3 regions of the Streptomyces sp. NPDC057543 genome follow, and region 1 is predicted to be linked to each of the others. Evidence: riboswitches for the same ligand, from Rfam matches in the RefSeq annotation. Region 1 holds a riboswitch; each other region holds the start of a gene.
What was found. Region 1 has a riboswitch for cyclic di-AMP ahead of ACFU8Q_RS09285 (M23 family metallopeptidase). Riboswitches for the same ligand answer to the same signal wherever they lie in the genome.
Positions count from the first base shown of each region.

Region 2: it holds a riboswitch for cyclic di-AMP, as region 1 does, so the genes downstream of both, ACFU8Q_RS25805 (transglycosylase SLT domain-containing protein) here and ACFU8Q_RS09285 (M23 family metallopeptidase) in region 1, are expected to answer to the same signal.
Region 3: it holds a riboswitch for cyclic di-AMP, as region 1 does, so the genes downstream of both, ACFU8Q_RS08700 (C40 family peptidase) here and ACFU8Q_RS09285 (M23 family metallopeptidase) in region 1, are expected to answer to the same signal.

Region 1 covers NZ_JBHVFF010000036.1:20,350-24,768, forward strand. Annotated here, with positions in the region: gene ACFU8Q_RS09280 (aldo/keto reductase) at 1-91, opposite strand, end outside; gene ACFU8Q_RS09285 (M23 family metallopeptidase) at 273-1,490, opposite strand; cyclic di-AMP (ydaO/yuaA leader) riboswitch at 1,502-1,654, opposite strand; gene ACFU8Q_RS09290 (PP2C family protein-serine/threonine phosphatase) at 1,934-3,010, opposite strand; tRNA gene ACFU8Q_RS09295 (tRNA-Met) at 3,310-3,383, opposite strand; gene ACFU8Q_RS09300 (SPFH domain-containing protein) at 3,520-4,419, opposite strand, start outside.
Region 2 covers NZ_JBHVFF010000171.1:2,038-6,456, forward strand. Annotated here, with positions in the region: gene ACFU8Q_RS25800 (ATP-binding cassette domain-containing protein) at 1-187, opposite strand, end outside; cyclic di-AMP (ydaO/yuaA leader) riboswitch at 886-1,076, shown strand; gene ACFU8Q_RS25805 (transglycosylase SLT domain-containing protein) at 1,081-1,839, shown strand; gene ACFU8Q_RS25810 (hypothetical protein) at 1,968-2,261, opposite strand; gene ACFU8Q_RS25815 (APC family permease) at 2,654-4,051, shown strand; gene ACFU8Q_RS25820 (alkaline phosphatase family protein) at 4,221-4,419, opposite strand, start outside.
Region 3 covers NZ_JBHVFF010000033.1:15,941-20,359, reverse strand. Annotated here, with positions in the region: gene ACFU8Q_RS08725 (8-amino-7-oxononanoate synthase) at 1-281, shown strand, start outside; gene ACFU8Q_RS08720 (DUF397 domain-containing protein) at 274-480, opposite strand; gene ACFU8Q_RS08715 (helix-turn-helix domain-containing protein) at 506-1,366, opposite strand; gene ACFU8Q_RS08710 (ATP-binding protein) at 1,583-2,014, shown strand; partial or broken gene ACFU8Q_RS08705 (LysE family translocator) at 2,511-2,621, shown strand; gene ACFU8Q_RS08700 (C40 family peptidase) at 2,629-3,102, opposite strand; cyclic di-AMP (ydaO/yuaA leader) riboswitch at 3,106-3,289, opposite strand; gene ACFU8Q_RS08695 (hypothetical protein) at 3,677-3,985, opposite strand; gene ACFU8Q_RS08690 (ATP-dependent Clp protease proteolytic subunit) at 3,993-4,419, opposite strand, start outside.

The sequences.
Region 1 (4,419 bases):
CCTCGTCGGCGGTCCAGCCGAAGACGTTGCCGCCGAGGGCGAGCGGGAAGACCTGGAGGTCGGAAGGGCCCAGCTTACGAAGAGAAGTCATAAACGGATCAACGGATTCCGGCACGCCCGCTATTCCGACGGACCGGCAGCCCTGACGTCGGGGGGTGAGCGTCAGGACTGCCGGAGTTCAGCGGCCGGTTCACCGGATCACCCGGACTGCTCGGACCACGCGGATCGCTCGGATCACGCGGACCGGAAGGACCGGGAGAGCGGACTGCGGATCAGGGGTTGAGGCCCTTGCCGCGCAGCCAGGCCATCGGGTCGATGCCCGTACCGGAGGGGGTGTGGACCTCCAGGTGGAGGTGCGGGCCCGTCACGTTGCCGGTCGCGCCGACCCGGCCGATGGTCTCACCGGTGGTGACCTTCTGGCCGACGCTCACGCCGATCGAGGACTGATGGCAGAACCACAGCTCCGTACCGTCGTCGAGCTCCAGCACCGTGCGGTAGCCGTACGAACCGGACCAGCCGGCCGACTTGATGATGCCGCCGTGTATGGCCTTGATCGGCGTACCCGTCGGCGCCGCGAAGTCGAGGCCGGTGTGGTAGCCGGAGGACCACATCGAGCCGGCTTCGCCGAAGGTCGAGGTGATCGTGTACGAGGAGGTCGGGATGGCGTAGCTGGCGGCGAGCTTGGCGAGCCGCAGGGCCTCGGCCTTCTTCTTGGCCTCTTCCTCCGCCTTCTTCTTTTCGGCGGCGGCCTTGGCCTCGGCCGCGTCCTGCTGCTTCTTGGCCTCGGCGGCGGCCTTCTCCGCGGCCTCCTTCTCCTGGGCCGCCTTGGCCTCGGCGTCGGCGGCGTCCTGCTGCTGCTCCGCCTGTTGGAGGATGCGCGCGCGGAGCGCCTCGCCCGCGTCCGCCGTGCCCTGCTCGGCCTCGGTGGTGGTGAGGCCGGCGGTGGTGAGCGGTGCGGCAGCGGCGGCGACAGCGGCCTTGTCGGCTTCGGACTCCCCGGAGAACAGAGAACCCACGCCCGGAAGGGACTTGGCGTCGGGGAGGTTGTTCGCGATGGAATCGGGAAGGGAGATGGAGACCGGCGGCTTGCTCTGCGCGGTGGCCATGCCGCCCGCACCGACCGCCGCGATGACGCCGACCCCGAGCACCGTGGAGCTACGGGCAAGACCGTTGCGCTGCTTGGCGACGCGGTGCTTGCCGCGTACGGGGCGGACGGACTCCTCGGTGGGGTTCCACTCGTCCCAGCCGCGTTCCGGCCCACCGTTGCCGTCGGCGCGGAATTCGCCACCGAAGTCACCGCCCGGCTCGGTGCTGTACGCCGTTCCCGTCCCACCGGTCCCGTAGTCGGGGCCGGAACCGAAGTCGGTGCCGAAGCCGGAGTCGGAAGCGAAGCCGGAGTTGGAACCGGATCCGAAGTCAGCGACGAAGTCGGAACCGAAGTCGGGGTTGAACCGAGAGGGGGCCTCGGGGGCAGGCTTGTTGGACGCCACGGGGGCGCACTCCTTTCCTTCCTTCTCGCCTACCGGGTTAGCTGACGGGTTCGGAGCAGGAAGGTCTCCTACGGGCCCCTCTGCCTCTCACGAGACACAGGTGTCCGATTCACCCCATGTAGGTGGTTCCCCGGTTCCCTTGCGGAATTCGGCGCTCGCGCACGGTGCCGCCACTGACGACGGCTGGGACGACCGCGCTGCGTTATCGAACGTTAATAGACACCGGGGCCTGATTCCAAGCTGTTCCCACTGATCGTTCACGCCTTTGGCCTGGACTTTACGGTGCACAACCGGGCGGAATGGGACGAGTTGATCGACCCTCAGCCACTACCCGGTTTCTGACGTTGCGTCAAATGTTATGCGGAGCGACGCGCTTCGGTTACGTACGGTGGCATCCCGGTCCAAGGCCGCGTGCGGCTCGCGCGAAGCCCCCGCCCCACCCGTCACACCCCTTCGAGGCCGACGATCTTCACGGTCCTGCGCCGGTCCGGCTGCCCCTCCGCGGGACGTACGACCGCGAGCAGCGCCATGTCGTCGGTCGTCTCACCGCCCGTGTGCAGCCGTACGTCGTCGGCCAGCGCGGACAGCAGCTCCTCGGGCCCCGGGAAGATCCTCCCGCGCAGTCTGGCCGCCGGGTCGTAGAAGACCCCGTCGGCGTTCCGCGCCTCGGAGAGCCCGTCCGTGTACAGGAGCAGGGTCGTCCCCGCCGGCAGATCCCACTCGTCCGACCGGTCGGGCCAGGCCCCCAGGTCCATCCCGAGCGGCAGCGCGGGCACCGTCGGCCCCAGTACCTCCAGCGCCCCGTCCGGGTGCAGCAGGATCGGCTCGGGGTGGCCGCGGTTGACGATCCGCACCCGGGACAGCCCCGCCGGGATCTCGGCCAGCACGGCGGTGATGAAGCCCTCGACCGCGTCGAGCCCGCCCCGCCGCGTCCCCTCCCGCGCCAGCGCCCGCTCCAGCCGCTGCGCCACGCCCTCCAGCGAACGCTCCTGCTCGGCCGCCTCCCGGAACGCCCCGATGATCACCGCCACCGACTCCACGGCGTCGAGCCCCTTCCCCCGTACGTCCCCGACCACCAACCGCACCCCGTACGGGGAGTCCGTCACGGCGAACAGGTCACCGCCGACGAACTCGTCGGCCTGCGCCGCCTCGTACCGCGCCGCCACGTGCAGCCCGCCGATCCGGTCGGACGGCTTCGGCAGCACCGCCCGCATGGCGGTCTCCGCGATGACCCGCGCGGACGCCAGCCGCTCATTGCTGCGCCGCACGACCCCGTTGATCACGACCGCGAGGACCGAGACGGTGGCCAGGGTGAGCAGCTCGATCAGCGGCACGATGTTCGGCAGCGTGTGGCTGTACAGCCGCAGCGCGACGACGGCCAGCATCGAGGCGATTCCGGTGCAGATGGTCCTGGACAGCGAGAAGAACGGCGCGGCGATCAGCGGCGCCGCCACGAACAGCGGAATGGCGGTGAAGGTCGGCGGGGTGAGGAAGTCGAACACCAGCCCGCCGAGGATCATGATGGCGGGCAGCGCGCGGACGAACCGCCGGGTACGGGTGCCGTCCTCGACGTGTCTGCCGCGCCCCTTCAGCCGCTTCCACACCAGTGGTCTCCTGCCCGGTACGCGCGCGGCTGCGGACGGTACCGCGCCCCACCCCCAGGCTCGCCGGAGCGGAGTCGCGCGGCGACTCCTCGTCGGCCAATGGGGGTACGTACGTGGCACAGCCCACACACCGCCCGGACCTGCTCCTTCGGGGGTCTATGGCTGGAACGAATCAGGCCCGGCACGCTGCATGCGTGCCGGGCCTGATCCTTCAGTAGCGGGGACAGGATTTGAACCTGCGACCTCTGGGTTATGAGCCCAGCGAGCTACCGAGCTGCTCCACCCCGCGTCGGTGAATACAACTGTACGGCATGCGCGGCGGGCTCATGACCACTGAGCGAATCACCGAACGAATCGCTGAGCCGCCGAGCGAATCACCGACCGCTCGGCACTCGCTCAGTACTCCGGCCATGCGCCCCGCCGCCTCAATTCGTCTCGGTGATACGGGGAGCGGCCTTCCCGTCGACCGCCGGGGGCTTCATCGGATTCGCAGCGCGCTGGAGGGAGCGGAGAATCGCCAGCCCCTGGCCGACCACGCCCGCCGCCATCTCATTGACGCCGTCGGTACCGTTCAGAACGGTCAGGTCCGCGCCCGACATGCCTCGGGCGGCCGCGTCGGCCAGGGCGGGCAGGTTCTCGACGATGCGGTTGGCCGCGATGAGCTCCTGGTTGCCGTCGCGCAGCGAACCGGCGCGCGCGCTGTTGGCGTCGGCCTGCGCTTGGGCGATGGTCCGCTCGGCGTACGCGTTGCCGTCGGCCTCGAACTTCACCCGGTCCCGAGCCGCCTCCGCGAGGGTGCGCTGCCGGTACGCCTCGGCGTCCGCCGGGCGCCGCACCTCCCCTTCGAGCCGTTGCGCGGCGAGCGCGGCCTGCCGCTCGGCCAGCGCGGTCTGCTCCTCGATGACCTCATGTGAAGCCTTGGCCTGGGCGAGCGGTCCGGCCTGCGCTGCGCGGGCGTTGTACTGCTCGGTCTCGGCGAGGAAACCGGCCCGCTTGATCGCGGTGTCACGTTCGTACTCCGCCTTGAGCGCGGCGGCCTGCTGCTCGCGCTGGCTGGCCTCCTGGTCGGCCTTGGCCTCGGCGATCCGGGCCTGGCTGGCGACCGCGGCGGCGTGCGGGGCGGCGAGGTTGTTGATGTAGCCGGTGGCGTCGTCGATCTCCTGGATCTGGAGGGCGTCCACCACGATGCCGAGCTTCTCCATCTCACCGTGGCTGCCCGCGATGACCTCCTGGGAGACCCGGTTGCGCTCGCGGATGATCTGCTCCACGGTCAGTCCGCCGACGATGGAACGCAGGTGGCCCGCGAAGATCCGGCCGACGAGCTC
Region 2 (4,419 bases), on a different contig from region 1:
AGGGGCGCAGCCGGCCGGCCAGCAGGCGCAGCAGTGTGGACTTGCCCGCGCCGTTGTTGCCGACGAGGCCGGTGCGGCCCCGGCCGATGCTGAGCGAGAGCCCGTCGAAGACGGTCGTGCCGTCCGGCCACTGGAAGGACAGGGCGGAGCAGGTGAGGGAGGCACTGGGGGTGGTGGGTGTCGCCATGGTGATCCTCGCAGTCGTGAGCGCGGTGAAGGGGGCTTCGTATGCGAGCACCACGCAGCGACCGAAACGGGAACAGGTACGGCGGTCCGAAAGATCGAGGGACGGCTCATGCACCGAGGTCGCATCCACGCGGGGTCACGGGCAGGACAGAACACTGCTTCTGCGTGACGGGCGTACGACCGGGGCCGTACGGCGCGATGATCGCGAACCTCAGATGCGCAACGTCCACCTCTATCGGAGACAACAAGACAGCTCAAAACCTTAGCGATCCGGCGGGCGGAAGGCAACGCCTTGATGCCGTGCGGGGGGTGGCACGAGCGGAGGGCCGACCGGTCCTGCCGGGTGTGTTCGGCCCGACGGCGGTGCACCGGAGCGAGAACAGCCGAAGAGCCAGTCAAATGTCCAATATGCGCGATTTCGTTAGACATGGGCTCTTGGGTAACAAAGGGGCATTTAAGGGGAGTTGCGATCCTTCGGCGCCGCCCGAAATGCCCCTTTCTGAAGTCATGTGGTGTGAGTCACGTTCAGGCCCCGCAGTTTCGTGGCGCGTCCCCCGGTTCCCTTCTGTGCAAGGAAATTTGGCATTGCGATGTGAGGTGTCTTACTTCCCCTTCCGCGATTCGATCTTGCAAATGAATTGTGATCAAAAAATAGGGACTTGTTCCCTTCGGTATTTCTCGCCTACGGTCACCGTCAATCCGGACGGAACGCCGAATCCTGCCGCCGTCCGAGAATCCGACCCACCCACTCGCGTACGGCAGGAGCGGGGGATCCAGGTAAGTCGCCGAACCGGTATCCGGTACGGCTCGGGGTGAAGTCGCAATTGCATGCGGCCAGGCATCTCCAGCCTGAACCCGACAGCTCACCTCGTAGGCGACGGAGAGGAATTCGCCATGCCCGCAACGGGTAAGTACCTTCGTCGCAAGTCCACTTCGCGGACCCGCGGTTTCATCGCCGCGACCACGGGCGGAGCCGCCCTCGTGCTGCCGCTGGTCTGCGCCGGCTTCGCCTCGGCCGCGCCGGCCCAGGCTGCCACCGCAGAAAGGGCCACGGCATCGGCCGCCGCCACCGCCAAGGTGATATCCGTCCAGAAGGCCGCGCCCACCATCTATTCCGTGATCGCGGGTGACACCCTTTCCAAGATCGCGAGGGGGCATTCCGTAAGCGGTGGCTGGCAGAAGCTGTACGCGGACAATCGAGAAACCATCGGTGCCGACCCTGCGCGGATTACCCCGGGCATGAAGCTGACCATCGGCGCCAAGGCCGGGTCCGGCGCTTCCACGGGCGTATCGGCCGTGAACGACGTCGCGGTGTCGACCTCCGCCAAGTACACCAATGATCTGGACGGCTGGATCAAGGAGTCGCTGGCCGTCATGGCCCAACACGGCATCCCCGGCAGCTACAACGGCATCCACCGCAACATCATGCGTGAGTCCTCCGGCAACCCCCGGGCCATCAACAACTGGGACTCGAACGCAGCCAAGGGAACTCCGTCCAAGGGGCTCCTGCAGATCATCGACCCGACGTTCCGTGCCTACCACGTGCCCGGCACGTCGATGGACAGCTACGACCCGGTCGCCAACATCACCGCATCGTGCAACTACGCGGCCGACAAGTACGGCTCGATCGACAACGTGTTCGGCGCCTACTGACGCACAACGGCTCCTGGCGGCGGTTCAGGGCCGACGGGTTCACGGGTTCACGGAGGGCCGAGCAGGCCTCCTCGTGAAGGACCGCACCCGCCGGTCAGGGACCGCCGTTCAGCCGTTTCCAGGGGTGCCTACTCCTGTCTCCGGGGCGGTGGCCTGGGAACCGTGGCCGCCGCTCCTTCGCGGACGGACTTCACCACCGCGTCGTGAAGGCGACGGCTGTCGTCCTCGGAGCAGCACGGCACGGGGCTGCCCGACATGGTGAACCAGTCGATCGCGCCCGTGTACTGCACTGTCACCTGGGCCGTGTCATCGGCCCAGGTCGTGTGAACCGTCAGGTCCCCGGACAGGACGCCGATCTCGTCCGTCAGCACGCCACCATGCCCGGAGAACACACCACGAGTCGTCCATGACGCCCAAGCCATGACTCCAGGCTGGCACCAAGTCCGTGGTTGCGCACCCGCAGCCGGGGCGCGGGCACCCGCAGCCCCGTCGACGCGCACCCTCCGGCGTCCGCCCTCCGCGGTGCTCCGGGACGCTCCCGCCCTTCCGGATGCTGGAACGGGCAAAACTTTCCATCGGATCCCGCTGCGGTTCCCGCACTCACCGATCCCCAGCAGAATGACGCACTTTCAACGACAAACCGTTGGATCTGTTTGCGGAAACGACGAATTCCGTAGGTGAACAGCTCTTGACCTGCGGAACTCGTCAGGATTGCATGTCGCGCTGGGAGCGACGAAACCACTCACCACGTCCTCGTCTGGAGGCGATACCGCTCCCGCGCTCAGTCACCGCACCTGTTGATCGGAATCGCACGATGACCGAAACGCTCAGCGCTCCCCAGGCGCTGGCCCCCGCGACCGGCCCCACCCCACAGAAGCTCAAGCGTTCCATCGGCGTCGTGGGCGGAACACTGCTCACGCTCTCCTGCGTGACGCCCGCTTCGACACTCTTCGTGGTCGTACCGGACCTGTTCTCCAGCCTCGGTACGTACACCGCCCTGACCATCGGCATCGGGTCGCTGCTCTGTATCGCGGTCGCCTTCTGCTACTCGGAACTGGGCACGCTCATCCCGAGTGCGGGCGGTGAGTACGCCATGGTGTCGACCATGGCGGGACGGCTGGCCGGGTGGCTCGTCTTCGTGCTCTCCCTGCTGGTCGTGATGATCGTGCCCCCAGTCATCGCGATGGGCACGGCCGACTACCTCGCTCCCGTGGTGCACATACCGGCCCCCGTCGCGGGCGCCGGAGTCATGGTGCTCGCCACCCTCGCAGGGCTCCTGGACCTGCGCGCCAACGCCTGGATCACCGGAATCTTCCTCGTCCTGGAAGTGATCGCGGCCGGCGTCGTCGCCGTTCTCGGCTTCGCGCACTCCGAGCGCGGAGCCTCCGCGCTGGTGCACGGTTCGGTCGCCTCGTCGGGCGGGACGAACTCCACCGTCACCGCGATGATGGTGGTCTCCGGGCTGGCGATCGCGCTCTTCATCACCCAGGGTTTCTCCACGGCCGTCTACCTCTCGGAGGAGCTGGAGAATCCCCGACGCAACGTGGCCCGTACCGTCCTCGCCACCCTCGCCATCTCCACGGCGGTCATCCTCGTCCCGGTCATCGCCATCACGCTCGGCGCCCCGGACCTCGCGGCCCTGACCTCGGGCGACCTCAACACCATGGTCGCCGCCTGGTCCAACTCGGCCGTCGGCACGTTCGTCAGCCTCTGCGTCGCCCTCGCCATCATCAACGCAGGCATCGTGATGGTCATCCAGAACTCACGAGTCCTGTTCGCCTCCGCCCGCGACAAGGCATGGCCCGAACCGGTCAACAACGCCCTGTCCCGGCTCGGCCGGTTCGGCTCCCCGTGGATCGCGACCCTGATCGTCGGCGTCCCCGGAGCGGCACTCTGCTTCGTCAACCTCGACACCCTGTACGGCGTCACCGGCGTCTCCGTCACCGGCATGTACCTGCTGGTCGCGGTTGCCGCCCTGCTCTGCCGCCGCGGGGCGCACCGCGAGGCGCCGGCCTGGCGCATGCCACTGTGGCCGGCGATCCCCGTGCTGCTCATCGCCGTGCTCGCGTACATCCTGACCCAGCAGGAGACCGAGTACCTGCTGTGGACCGGCGGAATCACCGCGGTCGCCACGCTCTACTGGGCGCTGTATCTGCGGCCCCGCCAGGAGACCCGCTGGCTGGTCAGCATTCCGGAGGACGTGCAGCACTGACCGGTCGACCGGGGCCCGCGACCGACGTCCCGCACCCCGGTCCGTCCCGCTCCACCGTCACGCCGCTCCACCGTCACCTCGCTCTGCCGTCACCCCCTCTGCCGTCACCTCATGTCGGCAGCGGGGGTGGCGGCGTCGGTGCTGCGGGAATCCGCGGGACACCCGGGTGTCACTTCCAGATGCCGGTGATGTCGGACGCCGAGGCCGCATTGCCCGCGTGCGTCCTCAGACCGGCCAGGTCCTCCAGCGTGCGGAGCACGTCGTAGTGGTTGCAGGTGGCACCGCTGGAGCTGCCCGGGGTGACGTGCTCGCCGTAGAGGACGGTGGGGATGCGGTTGCCCGCACCCTTGCTTCCCTCGTCGAACGTG
Region 3 (4,419 bases), on a different contig from region 1:
TCCGAGGCGTCGCCACCGCGCTGTACGAGCGGCTGACCGCCGCCGGCCTGACCGCCGTGCGCCCCGATGCCGCCGTGGTCTCGGTACGGGCGCCCTCGGCGGACGCGGCGGTGCGCTGGGCGGCCAACTGCCGTACCGCCGGAATCGCGGTGGGATGTTTTCGGCCCCCGTCGGTGCCGGACGGCGTCTCCCGGCTGCGGCTGACCGCGCGCGCCGATCTGACCGAGGAACAGATCGCCGGGGCGGTGGCGATCATGCGACGGACCGCTCCCGTCAGCTGACCTGACCCCGGTGCAGGCCGGAGACGAAAGAGGTCCAGGCCGCCGCGGAGAACCGCAGCGGTGGCCTGGACACGTCCTTGGAGTCCCGCACGGCGAGCCGTCCGTCATCGAACGGCGCGGCCTCCACGCAGTTGTTCATCCCCGTGCTGCGGCTGCTGCGCCGCCACCGTAACGAATGCTGTGCGAAGCAATCCGACATGACGCCCCCCTCGGGCGGTCCGGGGTCACTGATCGTCGCGGTCGATCGCGACGATGAGGTCCAACGAGTGCTGCGGCGACAGCGCGTGCGCCTGCATCGTGCGGAAGGCCGAGCTGTACGCCTCAAGGTCTTCTTTCCGCTCCAGATAGAGGCTACTCGTCAAATGGTCGAGAACTACCACGTCCAGATCAGAAGTGTTCGGAAATGAGAAGATAACGAAAGGCCCGGTGAGACCGGCATATTCACCCACCGAGAACGGGAGCAACTGAAGCTGAACGTGGGGAAGTTGAGCCACTCGGGTCAGATGACGCAGCTGGTTTCTCATCACCCGGCGCCCGCCGACCCGGCGCCGCAGTACCGCCTCGTCGAGCACCGCGCTCAGTCGCAGTGGCGGATCGGTCCGCAGCACCCCCTGCCGGGCGAGCCGCACCTCCACCAGGGAGTCCAGCTGGCCGGCGGGTAACCCGTCCAGCGACGCCCGGGTCACCGCACGGGCGTAGTCCGCCGTCTGCAGAAGCCCGGGCACCACCGACGTCTCCAGGGTCCGCGCGGTCCGCGCCTGGGACTCCAGACTGATGAAGTCGCGGTACTGGGGCGGAATCAGACCGCGATACGCATGCCACCAGCCGGTGCCGCCACCGCCCGCCGAACCCGCCAGTCCCTCCAGGAGCGTCCGCAGTCGTGGGTCGTCCACGCCGTACGCGTCCAGCAGCAGTGCCACATCGGCCGGCCGCACTCCACTGGCACCGGTCTCGATCCGGCTCACCTTCGACTGGTGCCAGCCGAGCATCCGCCCGGCGTCCCGGCTGGTCAGTCCCGACGCCAGACGCAGACTCCGCAACTCCTCCCCGAGCTTGCGGCGTCGTACCACAGGACCATGCCGCATCTGCGGCCTCCCTCCCTTTTCCGCTCCTCTTTCTGCCGAGCGGACAGTGTGACGCCCGCATACGGTTTTGCGTGGCAGGGTTCACCGCATTGAGCGACAGATATATGCATATCTTGGTGGATCGCCGCCGGAGGGGGCAGCATCAGTGGCAATCTGGCGCGAAGCACAGCCGGGACCGATCGCGAGTCGGTCCGGGTGGGAAAGGGACGGCTCGCCATGGCAGACCACCAAGAAGCAAGCGTCACTCTGCCGAGCGAGCCGGTCTCGGTCGCGGCGGCCCGGAGATACGTGGACCGGGTGCTCACCGAATGGGGACTCGCCACCGACACGGAGTTCGCCGACGGCATCCGGCTCATCGTCTCGGAACTCGCGACCAACGCCGTCCAGCACACCTTCGGACAGTCGCCCACCTTCACCGTGGACCTGAGGCTGGAGCGGGAGGAACAACTGCAGTTGGGGGTGACGGACAGCCACCCGCGTCGGCCCCGGCGGCTGCCGGCCGCCGTTCAGCAGGACAACGGACGGGGCATGGTGATCATCCGCTCCCTGGCCAAGGAGTGGGGAGGCCGGCTCACCGTCACCCCCACCGCCGACGGCGGCAAGACGGTCTGGATCGCGCTCCCGTGGAGCATCCCCGTACAGAACTGAGCGGCCGCCCGATCCACCCCGTTCCCCTGGCAGGCCGACGGCCACGGCTCGCTCGCCGACCGAACCTCCGGGGCAGCGCGCCGGATTGACGGATCGATCCTTGTCCAGTGGCAGTTGGAGACCCATGGTGACCGAAGTCGTGCTGTTTCATCATGCCCAGCGCCTGCCCCCGGGGGTGACCGCCTTTGCCGACGAACCGCGCGGCGACGGGTTCACCGTGCGTACGCCCGACCTGTACGACGGCCACACCTCCGACACCCTGGAGGCGGGACGGGCGTATGCGGAAAAGATCGGCGTCGAGGACGTACTCGATTCGCGGCACGCGGGCGGTGGCCGACTCACCGGCCGAGCTGATCCGCATCGGATTCTCCCCCGGCGTGCTGCCGGCGCAGACGCGGCCCGGCATACGCGGTGCCGTACTCGTCCACTCGTGCGTGCCGAGATCCTTCTTCGGAACGTGGCCATCGTAGGTACCGGCCCATATGCACGCCATGCGATGGGCCGGTGGCTGCGCCGGCCGCGTACCGCCCGCGCCATCGAGGGCGGCAGTGGCGCGGCGCTCGCCGCGTTGGGGCCGGCGTTGGTGTCGGGCCCCCTGCTCCGCTGAGACCGCGTCAACGGACCCGACCGTAATAGACGTGTTTCGTCCAGATCTTCTCCAGCCGGACCACCGCACCGGTCCTCGGCGAGTGCCAGATCTTGCCGTGACCGGCGTAGATCCCCACGTGGTAGACGCTGCGGCCGTAGTGGAAGAAGACCAGATCGCCGCGTTGCCTGTGTGAGGCCGGGATGTGGCGGGTCTTGTTGTACTGCTGCTGGGCCGTGCGGGGGAGCTTCTTGCCGGCCTTCTTGAACGAATAGGCCGTCAGCCCCGAGCAGTCGAAGAGGTTGGGGCCGGTGGCCCCCCATCTGTACGGCGATCCCTTCTTGGACGCGGCGACCTTGAGCGCCTTCATGGAGAGAGTCGCCGCCTGGGCCTCCGTCGCGGCGCCCGGGGCGAGCATGGTGCCACCGACGGCGGCCAGAGTCAGAACCGAGGCCGTACCGGCCCGGGCGAGCAGAGACGGGACATGAACCTGCGCAGTCATGCGCAACCCTTCGTCAGCCGCCTGTGAAGGATGACCTGTCGGGTTCGGGCTGGCGAAGTTGCCCGGCCGCGCTCGGCGGCTTCACCCCGAGGGCCGACCGGTGATCCGGTCGACCCGTTGTGCTCGGGTCCTCCACTCCTGCCGATCCACTTCTGTCGACCAGACATCCGGACGGCGGCAGGACTCGGCGTCCGCCCGGACCGCCCCGTCGCTGTGGCGGGGGCTTGTCGTCCCAGGGATCTTGACGCACCGACTGCCGGATTTCAGAGGATAAGCGATGAATTGTGAGGTCCCTCACGCCTGGCCCGTTCGGGTGGAGCCGAAGATTCCGTGAGCGCTGACGGTTACTCGGACTGGTCCCCGTACCAGCGGTGGAATCACAGATTCCGCCCATTTCTCACCTGGGGAACGCAAGTGGAGAAATCCCTCGCAAGAGGGACTTTCTACGCCGAAAGAGCTAGGAATTTTGATGTGACCACCGGGCGTGTCGCGAAGGGGAGTTGGACGCCTCCTGTCGGGGGTGGGTGCGGGGGAAGCCGGCTGGTCCCGGCCGGCCTGGCGGCGAATCGGTTGATCAACTCGTCGGAGCGGGGGGTACGGTGACGCGTCCGGCCCGCCGTTCCCCGTCCAGCACCCGCAGCGCCCGGGCGAGGGTGATGGCGTGGAGCTGCGCCTCGCCGCGCTCGTGCATCAACGCGAGGGCGTCCCGCAGCGCGCCCGCCCGTGAGGCCAGTGCCTGTGCGGCCCGCAGTGCGGAGTAGGTGTCGCCGCCGTGGGCCGGATTGATCCGGCCCAACTGGTCGAGGACTTCGAGATAGCGGTCGATGAACTCGCCCTCGGCGCGCGTCAGTGCGGGCAGTGGTGGCAACTCGGGTGGCCGCATCAGGCGTTCACCGTGCGTCGTGCGGCGGGAGCGACGACTTCCGGTTCTCCATGATGTGGTCCACCAGGCCGTACGCCTTGGCGCCGGGGGCGTCGAGGATGAGATCGCGCTCGATGTCGGTGGCGATCTGCTCGGCGTCGCGGCCGGTATGGCGGGCCAGCAGAGTGGTGAGCATCTCGCGGACCCGTTCCAACTCCCGTGCCTCGATCTCCAGATCGGACGGCTGGCCCTGTACCGGTTCGGTGAGCGCGGGCTGCTGTACGACGACCCGCGCCCCGGGCAGTGCGTGCCGCCTGCCGGGAGCGCCCGCCGCGAGCAGTACCGACGCGCAGGAACCTGCCTGGCCGAGGCAGTAGGTCTCCACCTCGCAGGTGAGGTACTCCATCGTGTCGTAGATCGCCGACATGGCCCCGAACGAGCCGCCGGGGGAGTTG